2 regions of the Lysinibacillus sp. NPDC093216 genome follow, and region 1 is predicted to be linked to the other one. Evidence: predicted binding sites of a transcription regulator. Region 1 holds the regulator's gene; the other holds the start of a gene.
The links. Region 1 encodes CtsR, which represses protease genes until heat stress. Its sites were predicted from a motif close to ATGGTCAATAAAGGTCAAACA; they were not measured.
Positions count from the first base shown of each region.

Region 2: a site for CtsR is predicted at 6,874-6,894, ahead of ACQKOG_RS20025 (ATP-dependent Clp protease ATP-binding subunit). Genes of this name have one in related genera too.

Region 1 covers NZ_JBNNVB010000012.1:56,222-72,220, forward strand. Annotated here, with positions in the region: gene ispF (2-C-methyl-D-erythritol 2,4-cyclodiphosphate synthase) at 1-292, opposite strand, end outside; gene ACQKOG_RS14565 (SWIM zinc finger family protein) at 574-2,232, shown strand; gene ispD (2-C-methyl-D-erythritol 4-phosphate cytidylyltransferase) at 2,415-3,110, opposite strand; gene ACQKOG_RS14575 (PIN/TRAM domain-containing protein) at 3,123-4,208, opposite strand; gene radA (DNA repair protein RadA) at 4,663-6,039, opposite strand; gene ACQKOG_RS14585 (ATP-dependent Clp protease ATP-binding subunit) at 6,183-8,627, opposite strand; gene ACQKOG_RS14590 (protein arginine kinase) at 8,617-9,726, opposite strand; gene ACQKOG_RS14595 (UvrB/UvrC motif-containing protein) at 9,723-10,271, opposite strand; gene ACQKOG_RS14600 (CtsR family transcriptional regulator) at 10,286-10,756, opposite strand; gene ACQKOG_RS14605 (DUF4870 domain-containing protein) at 10,960-11,265, opposite strand; gene ACQKOG_RS14610 (class I SAM-dependent methyltransferase) at 11,387-12,073, shown strand; gene corA (magnesium/cobalt transporter CorA) at 12,123-13,082, shown strand; gene ACQKOG_RS14620 (hypothetical protein) at 13,212-13,421, opposite strand; gene ACQKOG_RS14625 (protoglobin domain-containing protein) at 13,703-15,028, shown strand; gene ACQKOG_RS14630 (acyl-CoA thioesterase) at 15,077-15,556, opposite strand; gene ACQKOG_RS14635 (aldehyde dehydrogenase family protein) at 15,624-15,999, opposite strand, start outside.
Region 2 covers NZ_JBNNVB010000022.1:17,382-33,380, forward strand. Annotated here, with positions in the region: gene ACQKOG_RS19995 (alpha-amylase family glycosyl hydrolase) at 294-1,760, shown strand; gene ACQKOG_RS20000 (DegV family protein) at 1,856-2,713, opposite strand; gene ACQKOG_RS20005 (Cof-type HAD-IIB family hydrolase) at 3,393-4,202, opposite strand; gene ACQKOG_RS20010 (prolyl oligopeptidase family serine peptidase) at 4,323-5,087, shown strand; gene ACQKOG_RS20015 (metal-sulfur cluster assembly factor) at 5,141-5,449, shown strand; gene ACQKOG_RS20020 (Crp/Fnr family transcriptional regulator) at 6,004-6,690, opposite strand; gene ACQKOG_RS20025 (ATP-dependent Clp protease ATP-binding subunit) at 6,958-9,084, shown strand; gene ACQKOG_RS20030 (YjzD family protein) at 9,133-9,327, opposite strand; gene ACQKOG_RS20035 (beta-ketoacyl-ACP synthase III) at 10,404-11,342, shown strand; gene fabF (beta-ketoacyl-ACP synthase II) at 11,374-12,615, shown strand; gene trpS (tryptophan--tRNA ligase) at 13,471-14,460, opposite strand; T-box leader at 14,565-14,798, opposite strand; gene spxA (transcriptional regulator SpxA) at 15,437-15,832, shown strand.

The DNA of each region.
Region 1 (15,999 bases):
TACAATCCACATTGCCTAGAACATAACCCTTGTCCTCAACAATCTTCCAAATATGCTCTAATAATTTTGCTGAATCAGCATCTTTGAACGCGGGATCTGTGTCTGGGAAATGACGACCGATATCTCCCTCACCAATAGCCCCTAACGCTGCATCTGTTACAGTGTGTAATAAAACATCTGCATCCGAATGCCCTACTAACCCTTTTTCATGAGGAATTGTTATACCACCAATAATTAATGGACGCCCTTCTTCAAATGCATGCACGTCAAATCCTTGTCCCACTCGAAACATATGATTTTGAGACTGTCTAATAAGATAAATAAAATCCACCACATGAAGCCTATTTACTTCAAAAAATATGCAGACTTAAAAAGCGTCTATTCAGCTCATAAGGCAGTCTCATTCACCTTCTTTCACTTTTATATTTACTCTATATTATACCCTCACATTTTAACATATTTCCTAGGAAATGAGTGTCTCGACTAAGTTATATACTATTGGGCTCTCATTTCCCTCGTATTTTTTGTTATGCTTGCATTAATCTAATACGAATACGATAAGGCGGGACTGACATGAACATCAATACTTTTGAAAAGCAATTTAAAAAAGTAATTATACAGCGTGGACACGATTATTATGTAAAAAATCATGTCATTGATATTATGCAAATTGACAATAGCAATTGGCAGGCAGAGGTTGAAGGAACTGAACCGTATACTGTAGACGTCGTCATCACATCAAATGGCGATATTACATATGCGAATTGTGACTGCCCTTACGATGATGATTGCAAGCATATTGCCGCTGTGCTATACGCGATTAAGGAACAACTTAACAATCCTCCTGTACCAGTATCTAGATCATCTAAAGTCAAAAAATCAACATTACAGCAATTGCTAACAACACAAACAAAAGAAAATTTAATAAGCCTAATTCTAACAGTTGGGGAGAACTCCCCTAATTTTTTGCAAGAATTAGAAATGCGACTAATGGAGCCAACAGATATAGTAAAGGCCGCTAAAAAAATGATTGTCCAGCATCTAAAAAGCGGGCAGGAGGGGCGTAGCGGTTTTATCCCACGTCATCGGGCATCGAAAGCACTAAAAGGTGTCTACTCAACACTTCAACACGCTAAGGAGCATATTGACGAAGAGAATTATATTACAGCTATTGAGCTTAGTTTTCTGTGCCTTCAATACACATTAGAGGCACTACAATATGGTGATGATTCCGATGGTCATTTCGGTGATGCCATAAATGAAAGTCTTGAATTAATTAGTCAAGCGATTGAAGAAGGAGCTAGTCTTTGGTCAAAAGAGCAGTATGAAACAGTCTATGAACTTGTTATTCAAAAAGCAATGCAACACGAGTTAGATGGCTGGGTAGACTGTCGAATTCATTTACTCCATGCCTGTGTTCCTCTTTGTGTGGATGATGCGATTGAGGAGCAATTCAAAACCCTCATTCATTCGATGGAAAGTACATCAGATGATTGGAATGCACAATATATAAACAAAGAGTTAAATCAAGTTGAGCTTCACTTATTACAGAATAAATACAGCAGTAAGGAAGTAGAGGCATTTTTGGAGAAGCATATTGAGGACTACCATATGCGTGAACAAATTATTCAATCTGCCATTAACCGCGGTGAATATGAAAAAATATTACAATTAACAGCAGATGGGATCCAGCAAGATCAACAACTCCCAGGAATTGTGAGCATGTGGCAACGCTATGCCTTTCTAGCTCATCAGCATTTAGGGCATACAGAAGAGATGCGCGAATTAGCTTTAACGCTATTACAACAGGGTGATTATGATTTTTACAAGGAGTTCAAAGCTCTTCACTCTACTGAACAATGGCCGGAGGTTCTGGAAGAATTATTAAACAGCCTTACCAATTCACAATTATATGCAAGACTTATTGTAGAGGAACAGCAATCTAAACGTATTCTAGACTATTGCAAAGAATACCCAACACGAATAGAGGACTATTATCAATTCATTAAAGAGCAGTACTATGAAGAAGTTTGTGCACTCTTTATTGACGCCGTCACTATCGATGCTCAATCTTCCGCTAATCGAAAAAATTATAAAGATGTCTGTCGTTCTATCAATATTATGCGTAAGGCTGGCTATACCGTAGAAGCTGAACGGTTGATTACTGATTTACTGCAAACTTACCCAAAGCGCCCTGCTTTTATAGAGGAATTAAAGAGTATTATGAAATAGTGGATTTTCTCTGCAAAAAGAGTTTCTTAACAGCTTTACATTTTGAGGAATTGAAGCATTTAAGAACATAGCTGAAAGAAGTTAAAATAAAATCCCATAAGAAGTTATAGTGCTACTTCTTTACGGGATTTTGTATAGCTGCTCTAGCCGCTACCATTTTAATTTACCTAATATATCTCACTTCAACTATTCTCATACAAAGCACGTTTACGCAATATCGCTTCACCGAAAACTAGATCCTCTTGCGTTGTCATCTTTACGTTCTCGTAGCTGCTTTCTACAATATGCACCTCATGTCCGAGACGTTCAACAAGCATTGCTTCATCGGTTCCAAGGAAGCCTACCTTCTCAGCGACATCCTCCGCCTCGACAATCAAATCAAATTGAAATGCTTGTGGCGTTTGAATCATCCATAAGCTTTCTCGATCAATTGTCTCTTCAATAATACCATTGCGTACTTTTTTCATTGTATCCTTCGCACGAACTCCCGCAATCGCAGCGCCAAATCCATGCGCACTTTGTACAAGATTCGCAATAATATCATGCGTAATAAATGGACGCGCAGCATCATGCACAAGCACAATATCAACCTGCTTCATTTCTTTCATGCACGAATGGACGGAATGCTGTCGCTCTGCACCACCATCAGGTAAACCTTTAACTTTAGTAATTCCATACCTCTCTAGCATTTCTTGAATAAATACACGCTCTTCAGGCTTCACTGCAAGCCAAATACCTGTACACTGGCTATCCTGTTCAAATACCTCCAGCGTGTGTATGAGGATCGGTTTTTCTAAAAGATTTAAAAACAACTTATTTTGCCCTGCACCCATTCGCTTTCCGCTTCCCGCAGCAGGCAACACTACTTCATATTGCACATTTCCCACTTCCTAGTCATCCTTTGGTTTAGCAAAAATCATACGACCTGCTGATGTTTGAAGAACACTTGTTACGGTTACTGTAATTGCCTGTCCTATATAGCTACGTCCACCTTCAACAACGATCATTGTGCCGTCATCTAAATAGGCAACCCCTTGATTATGCTCTTTGCCATCTTTAATGACCATCACTTGCATATCCTCACCTGGAATTACGACAGGCTTTACTGCATTTGCTAAATCATTGATGTTCAGCACTTTAACGTGGTGGAGCTCACAAACTTTGTTCAGGTTAAAGTCGTTCGTCACAATTTGTGTATCGTGCCCCATTTTCTTTGCAAGGCGTACTAGTTTTAAGTCAACCTCTTGCACATCCTCAAAGTCCTCTTCCGAAATCTGTACCTTCGTCATACGTTCATCTTGTAATTTCTTCAAAATATCTAAGCCGCGACGACCTCTTGTACGCTTTAATGTATCCGAAGAATCAGCAATATGCTGAAGTTCAGTAAGGACAAATTGAGGTACAACTAGAGTACCTTCTATAAAGCCTGTTTCAGAAATATCTGCAATACGACCATCAATAATAACACTAGTATCTAACAGTTTATAGCTGCCTCGTACTTCTTGAGGCTCTACACCTTCCGCTAATTTTTTCTTCGTATTATTACCACGTAACGTAAATAGCTGGATTAATTCATCTCGCTTTTTAAAGCCTACACGGAACCCTAAATAGCCAAGCACAAATGACAGTATAACTGGTAAAACCTTTGTAAATTTCGGTAAATCCATACTATCAATTGCAAAGCCTAAAAAATAAGCAACGATTAGCCCGATAATAAGTCCCAGTGTACCAAATAATAAATCTCCAACAGGTACTTTAAATAGCACCTCTTCCATCCAACTAATAAGCCTTACGAAATAATCCGAAAAGGCAAACGATAGTGTAAACAGTAAAAGCGCTCCTAAAGCTACTGATACGTAGGGATTATCAAGCCAAGGATTAGATGATAAATGAAGCAATTCGTATAATGGCGGTAAGAAAACAAGGCCTAATGCTCCTCCAATCAGTAAAAAAGCAATTTGAACAAATTTTTTCATAAACTGTCACCTCCCATTTTTAATATATAATTATACATAGTTTACTGTAGAAAATCTTTTATGAACCCACCAAAGCATCATTATATCTCTTCTTTTGAACAATCATTTCGATTCTAATGAAAGAGGAAACCAATTACCGAAATCCTTCACACTCAAATTAGAAATGCTTAAGCATCTGCTGGGCATTAAAGGAGCCTTTTCACAGACGTTATCTTAGACGCCGTTTCCCCTCTTAGAGTTTCCTACCTTCTATCTCTGAATTACAAAAGTTTGCAAATCAATTATGCCTTGGCATAATTGCGTCCGGAATCGGCTTTGTGCATTCACAAAGAACTCCTTGCCGATTTCCGTGACATCCGCCTTAGGCTTTAATTTATTTCAGCGGGTGTTTGTACACCCGCTGAAATAAATTAAAAGTGCATGTCAGAACATTGTCCAACATGCACAAGCTTCTTTATAGCTCTCTAAAGCAAGCAGTCAATGCATCCTTTATCGTTTCCACACCAACTACCTCAATACCTTGCGGGAAATCCCATCCACCGATATTCGAAGCCGGTATGAAGACCCGTTTAAATCCGAGCTTTGCTGCCTCAATCACACGTTGTTCAATACGAGATACACGACGCACCTCGCCTGTCAAACCTACTTCCCCAATCAAGCAGTCCGTTGCTCTGACAGCTTGATCCTTAAAACTTGAAACGATGCTTGTTAACACCGCTAAATCAATTGCAGGTTCATCAAGCTTCACGCCGCCAGCAACTTTAATATATGCATCCTGAGCCTGTAGCATGAGGCCCATTCTCTTTTCAAGAACGGCCATAAGCAGTTGTACACGGTTTTGATCGACACCTGTTGCCATTCGTTTCGGATAATTAAAGCTTGTTGGTGTTACAAGTGACTGAATTTCAACTAGAATTGGCCGTGTACCTTCCATTGAGGCTACGATTGTTGACCCTGCCGCTCCCTGTGAACGCTCCTGTAAGAACAACTCAGACGGGTTTAACACTTCCTTTAAGCCCCCCTGGAGCATTTCAAAGATAGCAATTTCATTCGTAGAGCCAAAACGGTTTTTTTGACTGCGTAAAATACGGTGATTATGATGGCGTTCTCCTTCAAAATACAATACTGTATCAACCATATGCTCCAAAATACGTGGTCCTGCAATTTGTCCCTCTTTTGTTACATGTCCAACTAAGAAAATTGCAATTCCCTTCGTTTTTGCAATCCGCATAAGTTCTGCTGTACATTCACGCACTTGTGATACACTACCAGGTGCACTCGTTACTTCCGGATGAAAAACAGTTTGAATAGAATCGACAATAACAAACTTTGGCTGCACATCGTCAATGGTCTGATTTAAAAACTCTAAATTCGTCTCAGAATAGATATACAGCTCTTGTGATACCACTCCTAAACGTTCTGCACGTAGCTTTGTTTGACGGATGGATTCCTCACCAGAAATATAGAGCACACGATGCCCTTTATTCGATAGCAATGCAGATACTTGTAATAACAACGTCGACTTCCCAATCCCAGGATCTCCCCCAATTAACACAAGAGAACCCGGCACGATGCCTCCACCTAACACTCGGTTAAGCTCACCCATTTCTGTTGCAACTCGTGATTCCTCAGCAGCTTCAATCTGCATAATAGGGAGAGCCTTTTGGGTAACCGTAGCAGAATGTTGGAATGCCCCACGTGGCCCTTTCGCGACGACCTCCACCTCTTCAACCATCTTATTCCATTCCCCACACCCTGGACATCTTCCCATCCATTTTGCAGATTCATAGCCACAGCTTGAGCATACAAATTTTGTTTTTTTCTTTGCCAAATTGCATCCACCTCGAATATTTGTTCTTATATTTATTATTGTACATAAAAAAAGACAGCTTGGCACTTAAAGCCTCGCTGTCCTTTTTAAATAAACATTTAACGGGCAGAGGGGAGATGGAGAAGCCCCCCCACAGATGAAGATTATTTAGAAGTAGAAACTTCCTCTTTTTTCTTCACAACAAACTCATCATTTACGTAATCAATGATAACTTGGTTGCCCTTCTCTACATTGCCTTTCAGCAGTTCTTCCGATAATCGGTCTTCTACTTGTTTTTGCAATGAACGACGTAGTGGACGAGCACCGTATTGAGGATCGTAGCCTTCCTCAGCAATTTTCTCGAGTGCCGAATCCGTTAACTCTAACGAAATGTCTTGCTCTTTCAGACGTTTTGTTAAAGCATTCGCCATCATTGCTACGATTTCTTTTAAATGTTCTTTTTCTAGTGAGTGGAAGACAATCATTTCGTCGATACGGTTTAAGAACTCTGGACGGAATGCTTTTTTCAATTCCTCAAGCATTGTACCCTTCATATCTTTATACTTCGTATCAGTACTACCTACATTGAAACCAAGGTTTTTACGATATTTTAAAGCATCTGCACCAACGTTTGATGTCATAATAACAACTGTATTGCGGAAATCTACTACTCGACCTTTAGAATCTGTTAAACGGCCATCTTCAAGTACTTGAAGTAAGATATTGAAAACATCTGGATGAGCCTTCTCAATTTCATCTAGTAATACTACTGAATACGGTTTACGACGAACCTTTTCTGTTAGTTGACCGCCATCATCAAAGCCTACATAGCCTGGAGGTGAACCAACTAAACGTGAAGTCGAATGTTTTTCCATGTACTCAGACATATCAACGCGAATCATTGCGTCCTCATCACCAAACATAACCTCAGCTAGTGCTCTAGCAAGCTCTGTTTTACCAACCCCTGTAGGGCCTAAGAAAATAAATGAGCCAATTGGTCGTTTCGGATCTTTCAAACCAGCTCTTGCACGACGTATTGCGCGAGAAATTGCCTCTACCGCTTCTCCTTGACCTACAACTCGTTTGTGTAACTCTTCTTCAAGTTGTAATAACTTAGAAGATTCTTCTGAAGCAATTTTTGAAACTGGAATTCCAGTCCACATAGATACTACCGCTGCTACATCATCTACTGTAACTTTTGACTCGGCTTTACCCTGTTCTTCCTTCCAATTTTTTCTCGTAGTTTCAATTTCATCTTTTAGCTTTTGCTCTGTATCTCTTAATGACGCTGCTTTTTCAAATTCTTGACCTGAGACAGCAGCATTCTTTTCAGAGCGCACATTTTCAAGCTTATCTTCAAGTGCCTTTAAGTTTGGTGGCACTGCGAATGAACGTAAGCGTACTTTAGAACCCGCTTCATCGATTAAGTCAATCGCCTTATCTGGTAAGAAACGATCAGAAATATATCGATCACTCATTTTTGCTGCCGCTTCAATTGCTTCATCTGTGATTTTCACACGGTGATGTGCTTCATAACGATCACGTAAACCTTGAATAATTTGAATCGCTTCTTCTACAGTTGGCTCATCAACTTGAATTGGTTGGAAACGACGCTCTAATGCCGCATCCTTCTCAATATATTTGCGATACTCATCTAAAGTTGTTGCACCAATACATTGAAGCTCGCCACGGGCTAAAGATGGTTTTAAAATATTCGACGCATCAATGGCACCTTCCGCACCACCTGCACCGATTAATGTATGCAATTCATCGATGAATAAAATAACATTTCCTGCTTGGCGAATTTCATCCATTACTTTTTTCAAGCGATCCTCGAATTCACCACGATATTTTGTTCCAGCAACAACTGTCCCCATATCAAGTGTCATAACACGTTTATCACGGAGAATTTCTGGCACTTCATTATTAATGATTTGCTGTGCTAAGCCTTCAGCAATAGCTGTTTTACCAACACCTGGCTCCCCAATTAATACAGGGTTATTTTTTGTACGACGTGACAGAACCTCAATAACACGTGTAATTTCTTTGCTTCGACCAATGACTGGATCTAAAGTGCCTTCACGAGCAATTTGCGTTAAATCACGCGCAAGGCTATCTAATGTTGGCGTATTGGCAGCCTGTGCAGCTTGTTGACCAGATTGAGCATTATCGTTATTGCCTAATAACAATAGCACTTGCTGACGAGCCTTATTCAATCCGACACCAGCATTATTTAATACACGGGCCGCTATACCTTCACCTTCACGAATAAGCGCTAATAGTAAATGCTCTGTGCCGATATAGGAATGACCTAATTTACGTGATTCATCAACGGATAGTTCTATTACCTTTTTAGCTCGAGGTGTGTAGTGGACAATCGGACCAACATCCTCTTTACCTTTCCCTACAAGCTCTTCAATACCTGCTTCAATCATTTGAGGACTAATATCAATGGCTTCTAATGCTTTTGCAGCAATACCGCCACCTTCACGGATAAGGCCTAATAGAATATGCTCTGTTCCAATTGATTCGTGTTTCCAATGAATTGCCTCTTCTTGTGCAAGCTGTAATACTTTTTGCGCGCGTTGTGTAAAACGATTAAACATCAAATGAATCCTCTCCTTTTCCCCGAATAATAGGCTTACTCATATTTTCTCGAGATAGTGCCTCACGAAGCATTTCCGCTCGTACGCGATCTCGCTCAGTAGGTGGCAAAACGTCACCTGCGTAATTCTGTAAAAATCCAGGTTGCATACTAACTACACATTCGTTTAATTTAGTCGCTTTAATACCTTCAATTAACTGTAAATCTACCCCTAAACGAACATTAGATAAACAGGTAGCAGCTTCCTCACTCGTTAAAATTCGAGCATGAGTTAATGTCCCTAAAGCACGGTATACACGGTCTTCTAAGGCAAGCTCTGCTTTTTCCATTAACTTACCTCTTGCATGCCGTTCTTTTTGAATTATTTTTTCAGCGACACTTTGGATATCGGCTAAAATATCATCCTCTGTTTTTCCTAGTGTAATCTGATTTGACACTTGGTAAACATTCCCTATATTTTCGCTACCCTCCCCATATATTCCTCTTACGGTCATTCCTAATCGTGTCATTGCATTAATGATTTGATTCATCTGACCCGTAAGTGTAAGGGCCGGCAGGTGCATCATGACAGATGCTCGTAAACCAGTACCAATATTTGTTGGACAACTTGTTAAATAACCAAATGTATCTCGAAATGCGTAAGGCAATGCTTTCTCTAGGGTACGATCAATTTTATTAGCTTGCTCGTATGCCTTTTGAAGTTGAAAACTCGCTGTCATACATTGAATGCGTAAATGGTCTTCTTCGTTCACCATAATGCTAGTTGATTCGTCATCAGATAAGAGCATGGAGCCAACTCGCTCTTTTTTTACAAGCTGAGGACTAATCAAGTGCTTTTCCACAAGTATTTGACGCTGTAAAGACGTTAAGTCTTTAATAGCAAAATATGAATAATTTTCTCGAAGTTCTGTACTATCCTTAATTGCATGTGTAACTGCCTGTTCCACCTGTAATGCTTCATCCTCTGTAAAGGCTAATGGAAAACGATAACCATCTAAATTTCGCGCAAGGCGGATGCGTGTACTTATGACAATATCTGAATAATCGTCCTCTACACTCATCCATATTGGTGTAGCACGCTCTAAAAACGACTCAATCATCACGACACATCACCACCTTCAAATTGTAGCTGTTTCTCAAGTTCCTTCGCTTCATCACGAAGCTTTGCTGCATCTTCAAATTGTTCTTCATCTACAGCAATTTTCATACGTTTACGAATATCTTCAATTTGCTTTTTGATGACATGAACATTGTTTCGAGCACCGGGCATTTTCCCTATATGTTGAGGGCCAGCCTGAATACGGTTAAAGAGCTTCGGCAAATGCTCGCTAAAGGTGTCATAGCAGCTAGGGCATCCAAATTTACCTTCTTTTAAAAATTGTTTATAGGTAAATCCACATTGTGGGCAAGTTTGCGGTTGTGGTGGTGCCTGCTGTTTTTCACCCACTTGTTGTTGCTGCCATGTAGGGGAGCCAAACCAATTAGATAATAGCTGTTGAATAGATACTGGCTCTTGCTTAAATTCAGCATGAAATGGATGGAACTGCGAGGCGCAGACGTCACAATAATGATGCTCCACTTTTTGGCCACTTTGAACTTGTGTTACGGTAACTGTCGCATTACGCTGCTTGCAATGTTCGCATATCATTTCCATCACCTCTTTTATTTTTGCTGTTCATATTTAATCGTTGTTAGCATCGCTCGTAAAATTTTTGCTCGAATGTTATCCCGTAACGGGAGTTGCAAATCGATAGTTGAGCGATCAACTGCTGCTAACATTATTTTCGCTTCTCGCTTTGAAATTACCTGCTCATCAATTAGTCGATACACTAAATCTTCTGCCATTATTTGCGATGCCCCACCTTCTATTTGCCTGAGGACATCATCGATTAAATCAATTTGTGAATTCGCGCGGACACGTAAAATTCGAATGTATCCACCACCACCACGTTTGCTTTCAACAAGGTAACCTCGTTCGGCAGTAAATCTTGTATTGATTACATAATTTATTTGTGAGGGCACGCATTGAAATTTATCTGCGATTTCACTACGTTTTATTTCAATATGCCCTTCTCCACCTAATTCAAGTACTTGCTTTAAGTAGCCTTCTATGATGTCTGATATATTACGCATTTTAGGAATACACCTCGCTTACTCCACTGACTTTGACTATCTTTGACTTTCTTTGAGTATATTATACAAAACGCTTGAAAATAATTGCAATTAATTCGCACATAGAAAAATTAAAGTGCCCTGTCCTTAGTTATAAGATACCCGTTTCAGCAATAGAAAAAACGCAAGCATATGCAACTAGCATATACTTGCGTCTATAAAAATTATACCCATCGACCAACAATTGGATAACGCCAAGGCTCATCAGATAAAGCCTTCACAATACCAATAATTGGCGCAATAAAATACATAATACCAAATACAATCAAGAACGGTATCCCAATGAGTAGGACGCTGAAAATACCCGAAATTGTAAGTAACACTATCATCACAACTTGGAACAATAAAGCTTGCACAGAGAGACTCTTTACCTCTTCATCCGAGCCAATTAAGAAAAATATAATTGGTACTAACCATGGCGCAAAAAACGCACTTGCGTGTATGATTACCTTAGACCATTTAGTTTCCATTTATATCAACCCTTCCATTTGATTTTTTATTTTATGTACTACTATTTACGGACCTACTCCTTAAATAGTTTCAAATATAAATTGGATTTTAAAAATTTTTTTGAAAGGCATGTGATACCCGATGGAATTTAATAACAAACTTGCAAACGAATACGAAAAAGGTATTCGTCGCACGCTCCCAAGCTATGATGCAATGCTACGTTTGACACAAACCTTTTACCAATCTGCGTTACATGAAAAAGCTGAATTTTTAGTAGTTGGCTCCGGAAGCGGCAATGAAATTTTACAGCTCGCTGAGAAAAGACCTCATTGGTCATTTGTTGGCTTAGATCCGTCAGAATCGATGCTGCAAATAGCTAGTGAACGTTTAAAATCTCTACCTAATAATATTTCTTTATATCAAGGAACTATACTGGACACTCAGCTACCTACAGAGAAGTTTGATGCAGCAAGCTGTTTATTAGTGCTTCATTTCATACAAGATGATCAAGAGAAGCTTGCAACATTAAAAGAAATAGCGAATAATTTAAAGCCCGGTGCTCCATTTGTCCTCGTCTCAAAATACGGGCAACCTGGTTCCATAGAAACTGAGCTACAATTTGATCTATGGCGTGCTTATTGGCTACAACATACAAAGCTATCACCATCAGACGTAGCGGAAATGGAGAAATCCATACGTTCTCTTTCATTTATGCGTGAAGAGGACATTTTATCACTATTACAGCAGGCAGGCTTTACAAAACCATCTAGGTTCTTTGCTACGACTTTATTTGGTGGTTGGATATGTTATAAAGAAAGTTTCTTTTGAAGATATATACACCTGTTAGGATAGAATGAACAGGATTGAGGTGAATGCTGTGATACGCACAATTGGAATTACAAAAGATCAAAAGCTTATAAAGGATTTTCCGCTTGAAGATATATACAAAAACGAATTTGAATGGTACTGGGTCGATTTTAATTGTCCGACCGATGAGGAAGAACTACTGTTAGATACATTTTTCCACTTTCATCCACTCGCTATAGAAGATTGTTTAATGCGTTTACAGCGGCCAAAGCTCGATTTTTATGATGATTTCCATTTCTTTGTTATCCAAAGAGTTAACGAAGAATTAACAGCTGAGGAAGTAAACATTTTTGTTTCTAATAAATTTATTGTCACATTTCATAAAAACGGAGCTCCGGAAATAGATCGAGTACAAATGATGTTAGAAAAACAGCCAAAGAATTGGGAACGCGGCACAGTATATTTAACATACCAGGTAATCGATAAAATCGTTGATAGCTATTTCCCGCTTGTCTATAAGATTGAGGATCATTTAAATGCACTAGAAGATGAGCTTACTTATCAAAGTAACCCCAATGCTATGAAAGTTGTGTTTGAATTCCGTAGTGATTTGCTTGATCTACGACGCACCATTTTACCAATGCGCGATCTATTATATCGTATCCTTAACTCTTACCGATTTTCACTAAAGAAATCAGAGCGAGCTTATTTCGGAGATATTTACGATCATCTACTTAAACTCACCGAAATGATCGAATCCAACCGTGAGCTCACGGCGGATATGCGTGATAGTTATATGGCGATGAGCTCTAGTCGCATGAATGGCATCATGATGACCTTAACAATTGTTTCAACAATCTTTATTCCTCTGACATTTATTGCTGGTGTTTATGGAATGAATTTTGACTATATGCCAGAGCTACACGGGAAATTTAGCTACTTTATTGTACTCGGAATTATGATTCTTATCGTTTTATTTATGTTGGGAGTCTTTAAACTTAAAGGATGGTTCGGTTTATTTAAATCTTAAAATGATAGTTTATTGCTAATAACTCCTTTGGGACCAACATCACAGATCGAAGCCAAGCAATCAGCCAGCTATTCTTTTGTCGACAAGCTAAAGGCACCTTAGAGATTTTTCTAAGGTGCCTTTTTACTGTCAGTAAGGGCCACGATCATCAATTTTATCTTCGCCTTGCTGTGGAAATAAAAAGTAAGCGAGTACCCCAGATACTAATGTTGCACAGACAGTAATTAATAGTTGATCTAAGTCTGGTACTTCAGCATAGTAGTTTCGTAACATGTAAACCGATCCAATTGCTACAATTACCATAACCGGAATAACAAATTTGAAACGTTTCTTTTCCATGTAATACCTCCCCAAAACTATTGTTACGTTCAACCTAAACAGTTCGTATTTTACAGGTTTCCTATTTCAAATTCAATTTACCTATTACCTTTTTAATAGTCTATTTCATGTCTTTTAATCGACAGTCATCTATAATACCTATAAAAAAATAAAGAAATAAAGTAAAATTTTAACCAAATTTACTACAAAAAATAGTAGAATAGACTAAATACCATATATTTCGAAAAATTAACAGACTAAGCAATTCGATTTTTTATATACTTACTATGCATTTATAAAGAATGGAGCAAACGACAATGAGTTGGTTTACAAAAAAGAACGATTCTAGCTACTCAATTACATTAGCACCTGAAAATTATAAGCACAATGTACAATTGGATGTATCAAATCATCCAAGACTTCTAAAACAGTTGCAGCTTTTAGATTTAACAATTGAGGATTTAGCCATCATTAAACAACTACAGCCTTTAGCTAAGGATTTAGTTCCTGAAATGGTGGATCAATTTTATGCAGCCATTAGTTTGAGCCAAGATTTGTTAGATATTATAAACAGAACGTCACAAATCGATCGTTTAAAAGTTACTTTACATAAGCACTTGAGTGACATTTTTGAAAGTCATATTAATGACTCTTATATTGATGAACGGAAGGCAATCGCCGAAGTCCATGTTCGAATTGGTCTACAATCGAAGTGGTATATCGCCTCATTCCAGTCATTAACAACGACATTTACACGCTTTACAAATGAGTTAGATTTATCGAAAAATGATGCCATACGTGCTATCAATGCCTTCTGCAAAATCATTAACTTCGAGCAGCAGCTTGTAATCGAAGCCTATGAAAAAGAAGAGGAACGCATTCGAGCAGCAGCTGATGACACAAAACATGCACTTGTTACGACCATTCAAAAAACGGCAGAGGAACTCAATGGGATTAGTGAAGAAACAGCAGCTTCTTTATTAGTCATTTCTTCTCAAACGGACGATATCGCAGTAGCTACTAAGCAAGGCTTAACCTTCGTTGCTGATACACAGGAAAAATCCAGACGCGGACAGCAGCAGCTACAAGATCAAAATGATTTAATACAGGTTATTTTGCAAAGTGTAAACAGTCTCGAAGTTACGATGAACCAGTTACGCACATCTTCTCAAAAAATATCAGAGATTGTAGGGCTAGTTACAGGGATTGCTGATCAAACTAACTTATTAGCATTGAACGCTTCTATCGAGGCAGCCCGTGCAGGTGAGCATGGTAAAGGTTTTGCTGTTGTAGCAGAGGAAGTCCGGAAGCTTGCAGAAGAAACAAAAAATGCTGTACAAAATGTTTCTCATCTCATTAAAGAAACAGAAAGTAATATTACAACAATGTCGAATTCAGTTATTAACGTTGATCAAAAGATTCAACATAGCGTAGATACTCAAAACAGTTTATCTAAATCATTTAATGATATCGCCGATGCTGTTTCTGGAATTCAACAGCAGTATGTAAATACATCAAGAGATATTTCAGCAATCTCTAACCTGATTACTGAACTGTCACAAGGAGCTACACTAGTCTCTTCTTCTTCCGATTCACTTATTAATGTGGTAAATGAGTTAAAAATGTAAGCACGAAAAAGGGAAATTGACAGTATTCGTCAATTTCCCTTTTCACTGTTAATGCGGTAATTCCCGTTTTTGTTTACGATGTTCTCGTCTTGCAGGGCCGGTTTCAAACAGACGTTTTTCTGCATCTGTTTCAGGATAAATTGCAGGAACTGGCTTAGGTTTACCGTCATCATCAACTGCAACCATCGTTACAAAAGATTCCGTCGTTAATTTTTCCTCACGAGTTTCAATGTTTCGTGAAATAACCCGAACGTAAACTTCCATTGAAGAACGTCCAGTTGACGAAACAATACTTTCAATTTCTAAAATATCCCCTACATGTGCTGCCGATAAAAAATCAACCGAATCAATAGAGGCTGTAACTACATGCCCTTTCGCATGCTTCATTGCCGTAATAGCAGCAATTTCATCAATATAAGCTAACACTCTTCCACCGAAAATGGAGTTGTGATTATTTGTATCTGGCGGTAATACGAGACGCGTTTGAACAGTACGTGACTGGCCCATCGGTATTGCGTTGTTTGTCATAGTTCTTGCAACTTCCCTTCATGAATGTTCTTTCGTCATCGTATCGTAGAAAAAGAGTTGATGCAAATTAGAAAGATTTTTTTATCGTTATAAATTTCATATCTGTCATTTCCTCAATTGCCCACTTAATACCTTCGCGTCCGTAACCACTCATTTTTACGCCACCGTATGGCATATTATCAACCCTAAATGTCGGAATATCATTAATAATAACAGCACCTGCCTGTATTTCATCAGCTGCACGTAATGCATCAGGTAACACATTCGTATAAATTCCAGCATTTAGGCCAAGTTCCGACTCATTCACTAGTCGAATAGCGTCATCTAATGTTTCATATGAAACAATTGAGACGATTGGCGCGAATGTTTCCTGACAAACAATTTTCATATCCGCCGTCACATTCGTCATAACAGTTGGCGTTAAAGCACGTTCTGTGAATGTC
Region 2 (15,999 bases), on a different contig from region 1:
AAGTGATCAGGTAGCCCAGAAAAGTGAACGGGTAAGCCGAAGAAGTGATCAGGTATGCCAGAAAAGTGATCGGGTAAGCCGAAGAAGTGATCAGGTAAGCTGAAGAAATGCTCAGGTCCCCAAAAAAATGCTTGGCTCCCCCGACCAAGCCCCAAATGAATTGATTAGGAGAAGTTGACACCTTTTTGTCGTAATTAATTTTGCATTTTCGGAAAATATTTTTAAATGATAGCGACGTGACTATTTTATTTGGTAAAATGACGATGGATTGGTTTGAAAGAGAGGGAATAATAGTGAAATTCAAGAAGTGGATAAGTGCGACAGCTGCATCGCTTTTACTAGCAACTACATTAGTGAGTGCTACACCAGTTGCACATGCTGATGAAGCAACGACAAGAACGATTGCAGAAGAAAGCATCTATGATTTACTCGTTGACCGTTTCTTTAATGGTTCGGGCACTAACGATTTTGATACAAATACGCAAGACCCTACTAAGTTTGCAGGTGGCGATTTTGCAGGTTTACAGGATAAACTAAAATTTATCGGAGAGATGGGCTTTACAATTGTTTCGATTGGCCCTGTTTTTGCCACTGAAAAATATGATGGATCGATGCCGACGAGCTACTCTACAATTGAGCGTCATTTTGGGACATCTGAGGAGTTCCAAAGCGTCATTGAGACCTATAAAGCTAAAAATGTATCGATCATGGTTGATTTCCCGCTAAACAATGTAAGTCCGAATCATGAGTGGGCAAAAGATCCAGCGAAAAAGGATTGGATTACTTCAACAAATAATGGACAAGTACAATGGGACTTAAAAAACAAAGATGTACAAGAAGCACTTATTAAATCTGCAACAGATTTTGTCTCTACATATGATGTTGGTGGGGTGCGTTTAACAAATATTGCTGGTGCCGATACAGGATTTATCAATGCAGTGATTAAGGCATTAAAAGATTCGAAAAAATCGCTCTATGTGATTTCTAATGAAGAAAGTGATGCAAACTTTGATGCAAGCATTTCACCGGCTACAGCTGATATTTACCGTAATATATTTAAAAATGTTGATATGGATTCTTCTAAGTTGATGGACCCATTAAAAGGTGAAAAGCCAACTCAAATTATGGTGGATTCGCTAGAAACACGTCGTTTTACATTTGATTCTGCAGCTGAAAATATGTTCCCACCAACGCGTTTGAAAATGGCTATGGGTGCTTTATTTATGATGCCAGGGATTCCAGTTGTGCAATATGGTACAGAAATTGCGATGAACGGGGAAACAAAGCCAGATACGCACCAAATTTTCAACTTTAAAACAGATGATGAGTTAATCGAATATATTAAAAATGTTCAATCGTTACGTAATAAATCTGAGACATTACGAAATGGTGATTTTGAAGTTATTACAAATGAAAATGGCCTACTTGTATTTACACGAACATCTGATAAAGAGAAATGGGTCATCATGGTTAACAACACTAGTAAAACACAACGCGTTGATTTAACACCTGCTCAGCTTGGGGAAGGTAAAATGCTAAATGGTATTATACATGAAGAAAAAGTTCGTATTAATGAAAAAGATGTGTATCCGGTTATTTTAAATCGTGAAATGGTAGAGATTTATCAAGTTAGAGATGATGAAGGATTAAATGTACCTTATATGGTAGCACTAGGATTAGTATGGGTTATATTCATAGGATTTGTAGTTGTTATTATTAGACGAGGTAAAGTACGTCGTAAGGAGCAAGATGCTCAATAATTTTAATCAGGGAAGGTTTTTTCATCCCCACTGATTATTGTCTTCAACAATCGAGTAAACCCCCTCAACACTTTTAAGTGCGGAGGGGGTTTTTGTTAAGCTTGATAGCTTTTATTCGTAAAGAAGATGGCAATTGTACCTGGTCCAACGTGTGAGCCGATTGCTGAGCCAATCATTGTTACTTGAATGGCTTTTGGCGAAAATCTTTTTTGGATAGAAGCCTTTACTTCGTTGGCAAAGTCCACATCATCACTATGACTAATACCAATAATTTTCTCAGAAAAATCATCGCCGCGTTCTTGCATTAAATCTAACATGCGAGTGATGGCTTTTTTGCGTCCGCGAGATTTTTCAATCGGCACAAGTTTACCGTCCTCTACATTTAAAATTGGTTTAATGCTTAGGAGCCCTCCAAGAAATGCGCTTGCCTTTGATACACGCCCACCTTTAGCAAGGTAATCTAAATCCTCAACTGTAAATAAGTGTTCCATTTGTGGGGTAAGAGCTGTGATTTTTGCTTCGATTTCTTCCAATGAAGCACCTGTATTTCGAAGTCGAACCGCTTCTTCGACTACTAGACCAAAACCAAGTGAAGCACATTTAGAATCGATGATCGCTAATTTAAGGGAGGGATATTGCTCCTGCACTTGATTGCGAATCATGACTGCCGTATTATAGGTGCCTGATAATTCCGATGAAAAGGCAATATAGATCCCTTCCTCTTCATTCTTTGCTAGATTTTCGAAATGGTTGAGAAAAATCTCTGGTGATACTTGGGATGTTTTTGGGCGAGCTCCTTGACGAATAGCATCGTAAATTTCTTTGGAATCAATTGAAATGACATCATCATATTCATTATTGTTCAATTGCACTCGTAGTGGAAGAAGTTCAACATTGTTTTCTTCATAGTAAAACTTTGGTAAATCACATCCACTATCAGTAAAAATTTTCATCATTTGTCCCCCTAATTTAATATTCTATATGAGAAGTTTTCAAATACCTATACTACATAACAGGTGAACAAGTGTCGAGCTTTCACTTTCCACTTTATGTTTCTCTAAACTATTTCTAATGAAATATTATATAGATATATTATCATATCGAGTTTCAGTATAATTGCAACCCAGGATTTTTAACTTTATTCAATAAGTACCTATCGAATAAAGAGTACTTCTGAATAAAGTTAAAATGAAAAAATGACTCATTACCATAACGTGGTTGATTTCCGTTCCGACTGGGCGCTTTGTCGCTGACGCTTCGCTTTCGCGCAGATAAAACATTTGACGCTGACGCTTCGCTGACGCTTCGCTGACGCTTCGCTTTCGCGCAGATAAAACATTTGACGCTGACGCTTCGCTTTCGCACAGAGCAAAGCTTCCTCGGGGCGTCCGATGAGCCGCTTGGGCCAACAGATGTTTTTTGCACGAAAGCGTAGTGCTAACGTAGCGGTAGTAGCACCGATGTTGGTCACGAAGGCGTTATCATAGGACGTGATGGTTTTAGCCTTCGTTCCTCTGTTGCTAATCCCCAAGGAGTCGCCCAATCTCCACTCCAATCAACTTGGTATACGTTTCAACAGGTGTCATCCACAATTTTTGGTGATGATCCAGAAAATGGGGTATCACTACTTAACTAGGTTAATTTCAAGCGATCGATGAGTATTTTAGCAATGCCATCGTCATTATTGGTTGTGGTAATTTCATTAGCAATATTTTTTAAAGTAGGAATGCCATTGCCCATTGCTACACCGATGCCGGCGTAATCGATCATTTCTAAATCGTTATCTTCATCACCGAATGCAATAATACGCTCGCGTGGAATACCTAAATCTTTTGCTACATGAGCGATTCCCACTGCTTTATTTAAGCCACGGCGAACAATCTCAATTATGTGAAGTGGAGCACCCCAGCGACGATGTTCAATGACCTCTGCATGAACAGCCTGTAAATGATCACGGATAATCGTGGAATTTACTTCATTCGCTTGAATCAGTAAACTAGTTGGGTTATCAAGTAAATGGGTATAGAGGTCTCCAAGAGTAATTTTTGGATTCCCCATATTAAAAATGTTTAATATCCGTTCATTCTCTGTATGCACATAAATATCGTCCTTAACTTCTGCAATGATATTTTCGTATTGATAGCTATTGATGGAATCAACGACATCATGCACTACGCCTAAATCAATAGGAGTATGCTTAGTCTGCCAAGCAGCATTTTTCGGGTGGTGGACGTAAGCACCATTAAAATTCACGATGGGCGTTGTAAGGCCAAGTTCGTGATAGTATATATCACTCGCACGATAAGGACGACCTGTAGCAATCATCACTTGATGACCTTGTTCCTTTGCCTGCAATAATGTTTTTTTAGTTTTGGCTGAAATTTGTTGTTGGTCCGTTAATAACGTACCATCTAAGTCTAAAACGATTAAATGCGGTTTCATAGCTCATTGCCCCTTTCCTATAATTTGAATAGTATCTCTTTGTAAACCATACGTCAAAATTTTGTCACATAGAGAAAAGTTTGCTAACATAAAGATAGACAAAAGTTGGGAGTGACAAAGATGATTGTTGAAAAAGAATTGTGGGGAGATATTCCTTTATTACATATACATACAGAAAATATGAATGAAAAAACCCCAGTAGTTATTTTTTTACATGGTTTTATGAGCGCAAAAGAACATAACTTACATTATGCATACCAATTAGTAGGCAACGGGGTGCGTGTCCTATTACCAGATGCAAAATTACATGGCGACCGTAGTGAAGGACTATCTGAGATGAAAATGAGCTTACATTTTTGGGATATTGTTTTAAATTCTATTCATGAAGTTGAACAATTATATAATGAATTAAAGAATAAAAAATTATTAGTGGATGATAAAATTGGCGTTGCTGGTACATCGATGGGTGGAATTGTAACATCAGGCTGTTTAAAGCGTTATGACTGGATTAAAACAGCAGCAGTATGCATGGGTGCACCAGGGTTTCTTAAATTAGCGGAGTATCAATTACAGCAATTCGCTAAAAGCGGTGTGAATTGGCCAATGTCAGAAGAAGAAGTACAACAAACGAATGAACTTCTTGCTAAATATGATGTCAGCCTAACACCAGAAAAATTCGCAGGACGACCTGTGTTATTTTGGCATGGGGAATTAGATAAAACCGTTCCTTTTAATGAAACGTATAATTTTTATTTAACTTTACGCAATTATTATGAAACAAATCCAGAAGACTTAAAGTTCTTAGCTAATAAAAGAGCGGGCCATGCTGTGTCACGAGATGGTATGTTAGCAGCAACTGAATGGCTTGCACAGCATTTGGCATAATAAGATGCATCTGCTATGATTAAGTTAACACTGTGACGGAAGGAGAAATACAGATGGATCAAGATATGAAAGACAGCATGTTCGGTGCATTAGAAAATGTAATTGACCCTGAGCTTGGTATTGATATCGTCAACTTAGGTTTAGTATATGATGTAGAGTTAGATGAAGAAGGTGTAGCAACCGTTACAATGACGCTAACGTCTATGGGCTGCCCAATGGGACCTGTTATTGTTGATCAAGTGAACACAGCTTTAGGTGAGCTTCCTGAGGTAAAAAGTACAAATGTCAACATTGTATGGAATCCACCTTGGTCAAAAGATAGAATGTCACGCTATGCCAAAATGGCATTAGGTGTACGCTAAGTCCACTTAAAGCACGATAAAAAATCCCCGCTTATAACACATAAGCGGGGATTTTTTCTGTTTTTGAAATACAAAATAGTTAAAGTAATCTTTGTGACTGTGGCGTGCTTTAAATGAAGAAGATTTCTGTTCCAAGCTACTCATCATAAAACAACAGAAGAAACTTATAATAATGACGCTATTGTATATCTGGTGTTGCTGACGCTTTACTATCTGAAATACAACAATTGTTGCTGTCGCTTCGCTTTCGCACAGACAAAACATTGTTGCTAAAGTTTTTTGTTGTATCACTATGAATTTTAGTAACATGCAAGAAGATACACGCTATGTGATGTGGTTGATTGGAGTGGAGGCTGGGCGACTCCTCGGGGATCAGCGTCACAGATGAGACCCTGCAGCGCAGCGAAGCGGCTCATCGGACGCCCCCAGGAAAGCGCCCAGTCGGAACGGAAATCAACCCCTCGCTTTGCAGAAGAGTCTTACTTTATTTCTTTACATAATAGAACACAAAATCCCCACTTATAACTCATAAGCGGGGATTTTGCATGTTGCTATTAATCAATACGACATATTTGTAACGGACAATTTTCACAGGCGATTTCATCCTTTAAAAATTGTAAATCGTGAATGGTAATATAACCTTTTTCGAAGGATATGATATTTTGCTTCTTTAAGTCATTAAGCATGCGATTAATCATTTCTCGACTCGTCGCACATAAATTAGCGATTTCTGTATTTGTTAATGGGAGATCAATATAAATAGTGTCATTTTCTAAAGGCTTACCATAAGTATTTGAAAGGCGGATAAGTGTTGAAAATAAAGCGCCCTTTTTACCATTTAAAACTAAATCGCGCAAACGACTTTGATGTTTTAAATTTTCTGTTTGCAACCACTTCATATATTCCACCATTAAATTAGGTTGTTCCACTAGTAAAAGTTCCAATGATTCACGGCTTAGTACATATAAACTAGAGGGTTCTAAAACTTTAGCAGTCATAGAATTATACGTAAGGTTACAAAATAATGAGCTTTCTCCAATAATACTGTCTGGACCACAAATACGAATGGTTAATTCTTTCCCATTCTCTGTTTCCTGACTAATCGAGATTGCTCCTGTTTTTATATAATAAATTTCTTTCGCACGTTCGCCCTCTAAAAAAATTTTACTATCCTTATTCACTTTAATAAAAACACCGTGTTTTTGAAAAAGATCGTGAAATTTTTCTTGTATATTATCCATAATAGTCATATCTTCAACACATCTCTTTCTTTTTACGTAAAAATTGTTTAATTATTACAAAATAAGGTGAACAATTTACTAAATCTAAGAAATATACTTTTATTATAACGTAATTTTCCAGTTATAAGTGAAGAAATTTTAGGACTATTTCTTTGCTATGATTTGTAGTGTTGTAAAATAAAGTTAGTCAAAAAAGGTCAAACATTTTTAATGAAACAGAATGGCGAACGGGATTCCGCTTAACATTATTGAAAAGGAGTGCTAAATATGCAATTTCAACAAACAAATGACAAAAAACCATTAGAACAATTTGGACGTAATTTAATTGAAGAAGTAAAAAACGGTAAAATGGACCCGGTAATCGGTCGTGATGAAGAAATTCGGAATGTTATTCGGATTTTAACACGTAAAACGAAAAATAATCCTGTCTTAATAGGTGAGCCTGGGGTTGGTAAAACAGCTATTGTAGAAGGATTAGCCCAACGTATCGTAAAGGGCGATGTGCCTGAGGGGTTAAAGGATTGCATACTGTATGAGTTAGATATGAGTGCCTTAATAGCAGGTGCTAGTTATCGAGGACAATTTGAAGAGCGCTTAAAGGGTGTTTTAAAAGAGGTAAAAGACTCAGAGGGGCGCATTATTTTATTTATAGATGAAATTCATACGATTGTTGGCACTGGTAAAACGGAAGGTGCGATGGACGCTGGGAATATGCTAAAGCCAATGCTTGCACGAGGTGAGCTACATTGTATCGGAGCTACAACATTAGATGAATACCGTATGTATATTGAAAAAGATCCTGCTTTAGAGCGTCGTTTCCAACAAGTGCTTGTACGTGAGCCATCTATTGAAGATACAGTTTCCATTTTACGAGGCTTGAAAGAGCGCTTTGAGTTACATCATGCAGTACGCATTCATGACCGTGCGATTGTAGCGGCAGCAGAGCTTTCAGATCGCTATATTACAGAGCGTTTCCTGCCAGATAAGGCCATCGATTTAATCGATGAAGCATGTGCGATGATTCGAACAGAAATTGATTCCATGCCACAGGAATTGGATGCAGTAAAACGCCGTATTATGCAACTTGAAATTGAGGAACAAGCACTACGTAAAGAAAAGGACGAGGCAAGCAAAAAGCGACTAGAGCAACTCAGTGATGAATTAACAAAGCTGAAAGAATCTTCTGAGGGTATGCTTAAACAATGGGAAACCGAAAAAGAGGCGTTACATGGCATTCAGAAAAAACGTGAAAAACTAGATAAATACCGTCGTGACTTAGATGAAGCAGAAAGTAAATATGATTTAAATAAAGCGGCCGAACTACGTCATGGGAAAATTCCTACGCTTGAAAAGGAAATTCAAGAGATGGAAAAACAATTAGAGAATGGTACGGAATCACGTATTTTACGTGAAGAGGTAACAGCCGAAGAAATCGCCTCTATTGTTTCACGCTGGACAGGTATACCAGTGACGAAATTAGTAGAAGGTGAGCGTGAAAAATTATTGCGCTTAAAAGATACATTGCATGAGCGTGTAGTCGGACAAGATAATGCTGTACAACTTGTTACAGAAGCGGTATGGCGTGCTCGAGCTGGTATTAAAGACCCAAATCGACCAATTGGTAGCTTTTTATTCCTAGGGCCAACAGGTGTTGGTAAAACAGAGCTTGCGAAGGCACTAGCGGCACAGCTGTTTGATTCTGAGGATCATTTTATTCGCATTGATATGAGTGAATATATGGAGAAGCATAGTGTATCACGTCTTGTAGGGGCACCTCCAGGCTATATTGGTTATGAAGAAGGTGGACAATTAACAGAAGCTGTTCGCCGAAATCCATATTCAGTAGTATTATTAGATGAAATTGAAAAAGCTCACCCTGATGTTGCAAATATTTTACTGCAAATTTTAGATGATGGACGCATTACGGATAGCCAAGGTCGTATGGTCAACTTTACGAACACAGTGGTTATTTTAACTTCTAACATTGGCTCAAACTATTTAATGGAAGCAAAAGAAGAAGATGTAGCAGTTGAGGATTTAGTGATGGCTGCACTTCGTCAACACTTTAAACCAGAGCTGTTAAATCGAATGGATGATATCATTATGTTCCATGCACTATCGGATGAGCACTTCACAGCGATTGCTTGGAAATATGTCGAACAGCTTATCAAACGAGTTGCAGAGCAAGAAATTACTTTACAAGTAGAACAAAATGTAATTGACTGGGTTGTAGAACAAGGAGCAGATGCTCAGTTTGGCGCAAGACCACTAAAACGCTTCGTGCAACGTTATATTGAAACGGCAGTTGCAAAAGAATTACTTCGAGGTGAAGTATTGCCAGGAGAAACATTGCACATTAGAATGCATGATGGTCAATGCATCGTTGAAAAATAACAAAAAAACCTGTTCCGCATTGAGCGAAACAGGTTTTTTCTAGTTGAATTAATGATTGTCTGCAGCTTCTGGAGTTGACTCGTTTGGAATAACTGCACCGATGATGAAAACAAGAATTGTAAATACAACTGATGTGACAACAGCAGTTTGGAAATCAAAATCTGCACCAAGTACAGCGCTTACTACGTAGTTTACCATTGAAACTAGTAGGAATGACCATATGAATGTTACGATATATTGCATTAATTTCACCTCAACCGAACTTTTTTATATCATTATCATATCATAACATAAATCGAAAAAAAAAGAACCTTTTCTGTGAAACATGGCGAATTTGTAACAACGATAATCATCAATTGAGAACATTTTAGATGGCAAAATATTCGATTGGTTCATATCTATTTTCGATTTCCTGCTGTTTCCGGAAGTGTATCTTTTCTTAGCTACTACATTAATGTGGAAACATGATTTTTTCCATTATTGTTGGCAGGTATGAAATTATAGAGCAAAAAGGCTAATGTTGTAGTTCTAAGTTATCTCATACCGAGGTGGCTTATTTGGGTCATCTGTGATGCGTTGGTCATTATTAATTTGAAACTTTTCTACGTTCCATTCGTATTATAACTAGACAATTCTAATTTTATAGAACTGAATAAAAGGAGAAATGAATTTTTTGAACCATTGAATGAAACAATTACTTTTTGTGATTTACTTGATTACCATTGCGGATGCGTATTACTCAACGTTGTTTATTGAATCAAAAACACCACCGCAACACCAGACGATTAAAGCGTCAGCCATTACGTTGGCACAACTACGGTAGCAAACCTAACAAAAAGAAACGTACAACACGTCGTTTGAAACCTTCTGTGTTGCAACCCATCAAGCGATTTCTTCAGAGCCCTAAGTGTTCCAAAGAAAACGTGATCCTTAACGACCTATTAGAGAATAGTTTGGACGTACGCAGATTCATGCGAGAGCCACCTTTCATCTTTTTACGATATCGACTTTTACGATGTTGATAATAGCAATTGTTAGACTAAAGCTGCAGATCTATTTGCAGCTTTTTTCATTAACCACCATTATTAAATTTTTCAGCGTCACTTATCCTCAAAAATACGCTTTTTCCTGCATTAGTTCTAAAAGTTGTAGATGACATTTGTTAAATCGTATGGCATGTATATAAGTTGATTGGAGACCATTGATACTACTAGTTTTAAGACGTTAAATTTAATTCATCTTGCACCTCTCCTTCATTATGAGTTATAATTATGACCAGTTACTAATAATTGATAGTAAGAAAGCAGAGGGGTTGCTAAATGAACGCTGGTATTATAGGAATTGGCAAATACGTTCCGGAGAAGGTCGTTACAAATTTTGATTTAGAAAAAATGATGGACACTTCGGATGAATGGATTCGAACACGCACGGGGATTGAAGAACGTCGTTTTGCCGCAGATGATCAGGATACGTCAGATTTAGCAGTAGCTGCTGCTAAGGAGGCTATTGCAAAAGCAGGTATTACGCCAGAGGAAATAGGCTTAATCCTTGTTGCAACTGTAACACAAGATCAAAACTTTCCAAGTGTAGCATGTATGGTTCAGGAGCAAATCGGAGCAGTCAATGCAGCTGCGATGGATCAAGCGGCTGCTTGTGCAGGATTTATATATAGTTTAGTGACAGCAAAGCAATTTGTAGAATCAAATGCTTATAAATATGTCTTAGTAGTAGGTGTTGAAAAGCTGTCGAAAGTACTTGATTGGGAAGATCGCAATACTGCTGTATTATTCGGTGACGGTGCAAGTGCAGCGATTGTTGGTCCAGTATCAGAAGGTAGAGGTATTTTATCATTTGAGCTTGGAGCTGACGGCACAGGTGGAAAGAACTTGTATTTAACACAACAAGATACAATCGCTATGAATGGCCGTGAAGTATTTAAGTTTGCCGTTCGTCAAATGGGTGAATCTGCAGTAAACGTTTTAGAAAAAGTAGGTTTAACAAAAGAAGACGTAGATTTTTTAGTGCCGCATCAGGCGAATATTCGAATTATGGAATCAGCTCGTGAGCGTTTAGAGCTACCACCGGAAAAAATGTCAAAAACGATTCACAAATATGGGAATACGTCGGCAGCATCTATTGGTATTTCCTTGGTAGATGAGCTTGAGGCAGGCAAGATAAAAGATGATGATTTATTAGTACTTGTTGGATTTGGTGGTGGCTTAACATGGGGTGCCGTTACAATTAGATGGGGAAAATAAAAAACGAAAAATGCTTGAGGGGAGTAAGACAATGAGTAAACGACGAGTAGTAATTACAGGAATTGGCGCAGTTACACCACTAGGAAATAGCATCGAAGAAACATGGACTAACATTAAAGCAGGAAAATCTGGCGTTGGCGAGCTAACACGTTTAAATAAAGATCTTTTTGCAGCGAAAATTGCCGCTGAAGTAAAAGACTTCAATATTGAAAAGTATATTGAACGTAAAGAAGCCCGTAAAATGGATCGTTTTACACAGTATGCCTTAGCAGCGTCTATCATGGCGATGGAAGATGCACAATTAACAATCGATGAAGAACTAGCACCACGAGCAGGTGTCTGGATTGGCTCTGGAATCGGTGGGATGGAAACATATGAACAACAGTTTTTAACTTTCCAAGAGCGTGGAGCAAGACGTGTAAGTCCATTCTTTATTCCAATGATGATTCCAGATATGGCTTCAGGCCAAGTATCGATTCACTTTGGAGCAAAGGGTATTAACTCTTGTTCAGTAACTGCTTGTGCTTCAGGTACAAACTCCATTGGGGATGCTTTTAAAGTAATTGAGCGTGGCGATGCAGATGTTATGATTTCTGGTGGTGCAGAGTCGCCGATCGTTACGATGGCAGTAGCAGGCTTCTGCGCAAATACTGCATTATCTTTAAATACAGATCCGGAAACAGCTTGCCGTCCATTCGATAAGAATCGCGATGGTTTCATCATCGGTGAAGGTGCGGGTATTGTTATTTTGGAAGAGTATGAGCACGCAAAAGCCCGCGGTGCAAAAATCTATGCAGAAGTTCTTGGCTACGGTGCAACAGGAGATGCGCATCATATTACAGCTCCAGCTCCAGAAGGAGAAGGTGCTTCTCGTGCAATGATGCAAGCTTTAAATGATGGTGGCGTAGAAGCTTCTCAAGTAGACTATATTAACGCACATGGAACAAGCACACCATATAATGATTTATTTGAAACACAGGCAGTAAAAACAGTCTTTGGTGAACATGCCTATAAGCTTGCGATGAGTTCTACAAAATCAATGACAGGTCACTTATTAGGTGCAGCTGGTGGTGTTGAAGCTATTTTCACAGCGCTAGCACTGAAAGAAGGCATTTTACCACCGACAATTAATTTAACAGATCCAGATCCAGATTGTGATTTAGATTATGTACCGAATGAAGCTCGAAAAGCAGAGATTCAATATGCTATGAGTAATTCACTTGGGTTTGGTGGACACAACGCTAGTCTACTATTCAAAAAAATCGAGGAATAATAAAGTAAAACTTTAATCAGTGGGGTTTCATCTCCCACTGATTTTTATAGTTCACCATTCGGGCTTTAACAGGCAGTTAATTAAGGTGTCATCATATTAAATAAAGTAAGGCTTTTCCGCAAAACGAGGGGTTGATTTCCGTTCCGACTGGGCGCTTTGTTGCTGTCGCTTCGCTTTCGCACAGAGCAAAGCTTCCTGGGGGCGTCCGATGAGCCGCTTCACTCGCGGTGCTCGCTCCAGGGTCTCGGGCCAACACGATGTTGGTCACGAAGGCGTTATCACAGGATGTGATGCTTTTAGCCTTCGTTCCTCTATCGCTGATCCCCAAGGAGTCGCCCAGTCTCCACTCCAATCAACCGCTCTGCAGCAAAACGTCTTTATATGCGGAAAAATAGTGGCAGTAACAACAGATGTACAGTCGCTTCACTGCTATAAGTCTATTCTGTTTGATTAGTCTTTCAACAACATAAAAAAACGTCAGCCAATTTACGTGGCTGACGTCTTTTTTTATAGTTTTGTGAATAGATGATAATTAAGAAGAAATAGAAAGGATGCCCTTATATTGTTCCGACTCTTTTTATTTTTAATGAGCTATGGCTTATTGATTCTCTCAGTAGGGAATCTCATTTTGTATTTGAATTATCGGACACTCGGATATTCCTGGCTAGTAGTTTTTAAGTTCATGGCACAAACATCAGCATTTTATATGGCCATTGGTTCAGCCATTGTGTTATGCGCTGTTGTACTTGATCTTGGTTATGATAAAACTTTCAATGAAAAAGATAAAATGTAACTCTTATGTTGCTCTCTTTTTGGCCAAGCTCTTACAATCATCTTTATGATAAAGTCTTCTTTTTAGCGACGTGCACGACCAAGGCCCATTGCCTCTTCCATGCGTTTTAATGTAGCACTTGCAATTGCATTTGCCTTTTCAGCACCTGCGTCTAAAATAATATCTAATTCTGATGATTCTACCAAATTATAGAACTTCTCTTGAATTGGTGTCAGGTGATCAATAACAGCTGCTGCAACGCCTTGTTTGAAACCACCATAGCCAACGCCTTCGTATTTTTTTACAAGGTCGTCAATTGATACGCCTGAAATGGCAGATTCGATTGTTAGTAAATTAGAAACACCAGGTTTATTTTCTACATCAAATGCCACAATACCATCAGAGTCAGTAACAGCAGACTTAACTTTTTTCTCAATATCTTTCGCTGTATCTAAAAGCTTGATTGTCGCTTTTGTATTTGGATCAGATTTACTCATTTTCTTAGTTGGTTCCTGTAGTGATTTGATACGAGCTCCCGCTTTTGGTAATTGAATTTCAGGAATCGTTAAAACGTCACCATAACGTTTGTTAAAGCGCTCTGCTAGATCACGAGTAAGTTCAATATGCTGCTTCTGATCATCACCAACAGGGACAATGTTTGTATTATACAAAAGGATGTCTGCTGCCATTAATGGTGGATATGTTAGTAGAGCGGCAGATACGCTTTCCTTACCGTGAGATTTATCCTTGAACTGTGTCATACGTTCAAGCTCTCCAATCGATGCGACACATTGTAGCATCCAGCCTGCCTGTGCATGTGCTGACACTTCTGATTGAATAAATAATGTAGATTTTTTAGGATCTATTCCAGTAGCGATATACGTAGCTGCTAGGTTGCGAATATTTTGACGTAATTCCTTGGGATCTTGTGCCACTGTTATTGCATGCTGATCGACGATACAATAAACAGCATCTCCTTCATCTTGTAATGCAGGGAATTGCTTAAACGCACCTAAATAATTCCCTAGAGTTACAATACCTGTTGGCTGTACGCCTGAAAAAATAGTTGTCATTGTCATTTCCTCCTTGAATTTTGTTACCTCAGCTAGTCTTTACATAAGACCTGATCCGTTGATCCAAAATAAAAAAACATCATGCGTCCTCATTAGTTTTCTAATGAAGGGACGAATGATGTTTGAATCCGCGGTACCACCCAGCTTGCCTAAATCGGCCACTTTGCTTCGTAACGTGAAGGGACGAGCTTTGCTAATAGACTCCAGTAAGGAAACTAAGACGTTCACAAAGCTAACTCGGAAGTCCATTCCAAATGCTTACACGATCTGTTTGCAGCAACCACAGACTCTCTTAACGTGTAAAATGCATATGTACTACTCTTCGTCAGCGTTTTTTTATTTAGTTCAATAACCGTCTTCCATCTGTATAGATGAGGTGAACCCACCAAAGACATAATTGATTGATTGCAAAAAATTATATTATAAAGGATCGGTAAAAAGCAAGTGGGTAAAGTCAGACTTTTGGCGGTGTTCATTATTGGAAAAAAATTATATGCTATTTTCGCTGGTTTTTTATTTCCGTGCAGCAATAAATGTGTTCTGTCGAAAGCGAAGCGTCAGCGACAAAGCGCCCAGCCTGAACGGAGATCAACCACACGTTATGGTAACAAACTATTTATTTGAAAATGCAACCAATATTAGTAAATATACGTCTATATTGTACACACGGAACTGACAATATTCTCGTTTAAATTTTTTAAATGAGAACAAAAATAATCACGAAATGAGTGTTTAAAACGTGCTGCGAATGGGAATATTATTAGTAGTTCATTAGACATGCCAAGAAGTAACCTGCTTTGAAAAGTTATATAAATAGACAGAAAATTTCGTGTGATAGGGTTATTCTTTTTTTTATTGGAACTATATTCAAACATCACAGAGTACTGTATAATGGTATGTAGATTACATTACATTAATTCTAATTTAACACGCTGGTTTATAGATAATGATTAAAAGGAAAGGATGTGTCAGTATGATAGTAACTTTATTTACATCACCAAGTTGTACGTCTTGCCGAAAAGCGAAAGCATGGTTAGAGGAGCATGAAATCCCATATACAGAACGTAATATATTTTCCGAACCATTAAGCATTAGTGAAATTAAAGAGATTTTGCGTATGACAGAGGATGGTACGGACGAAATTATTTCAACTCGATCAAAGATTTTCCAGAAATTGAATGTTGATGTTGAAAGCTTACCATTACAACGTTTATATGAGTTAATTCAAGAGTATCCAGGTTTATTACGTCGTCCAATCATTTTAGATGAGAAACGTTTACAAGTTGGCTACAATGAGGATGAAATTCGTCGTTTCCTACCTCGTAAGGTTCGTGCGTATCAATTGCAAGAAGCACAGCGCATGGTGAACTAATATCTCCATATTCTGCATAGAATAAGTATTAGATGTTACATATGCATCAAGCATATAGTGACATCTATTTTTTTGTGTTTTACTTATGTAAAACCTTCTATATAAAGTATAATAAATAGTAGGGAAAAGTCATATATTTCCGTAAAGTATGTTAAACTTGATTTAAA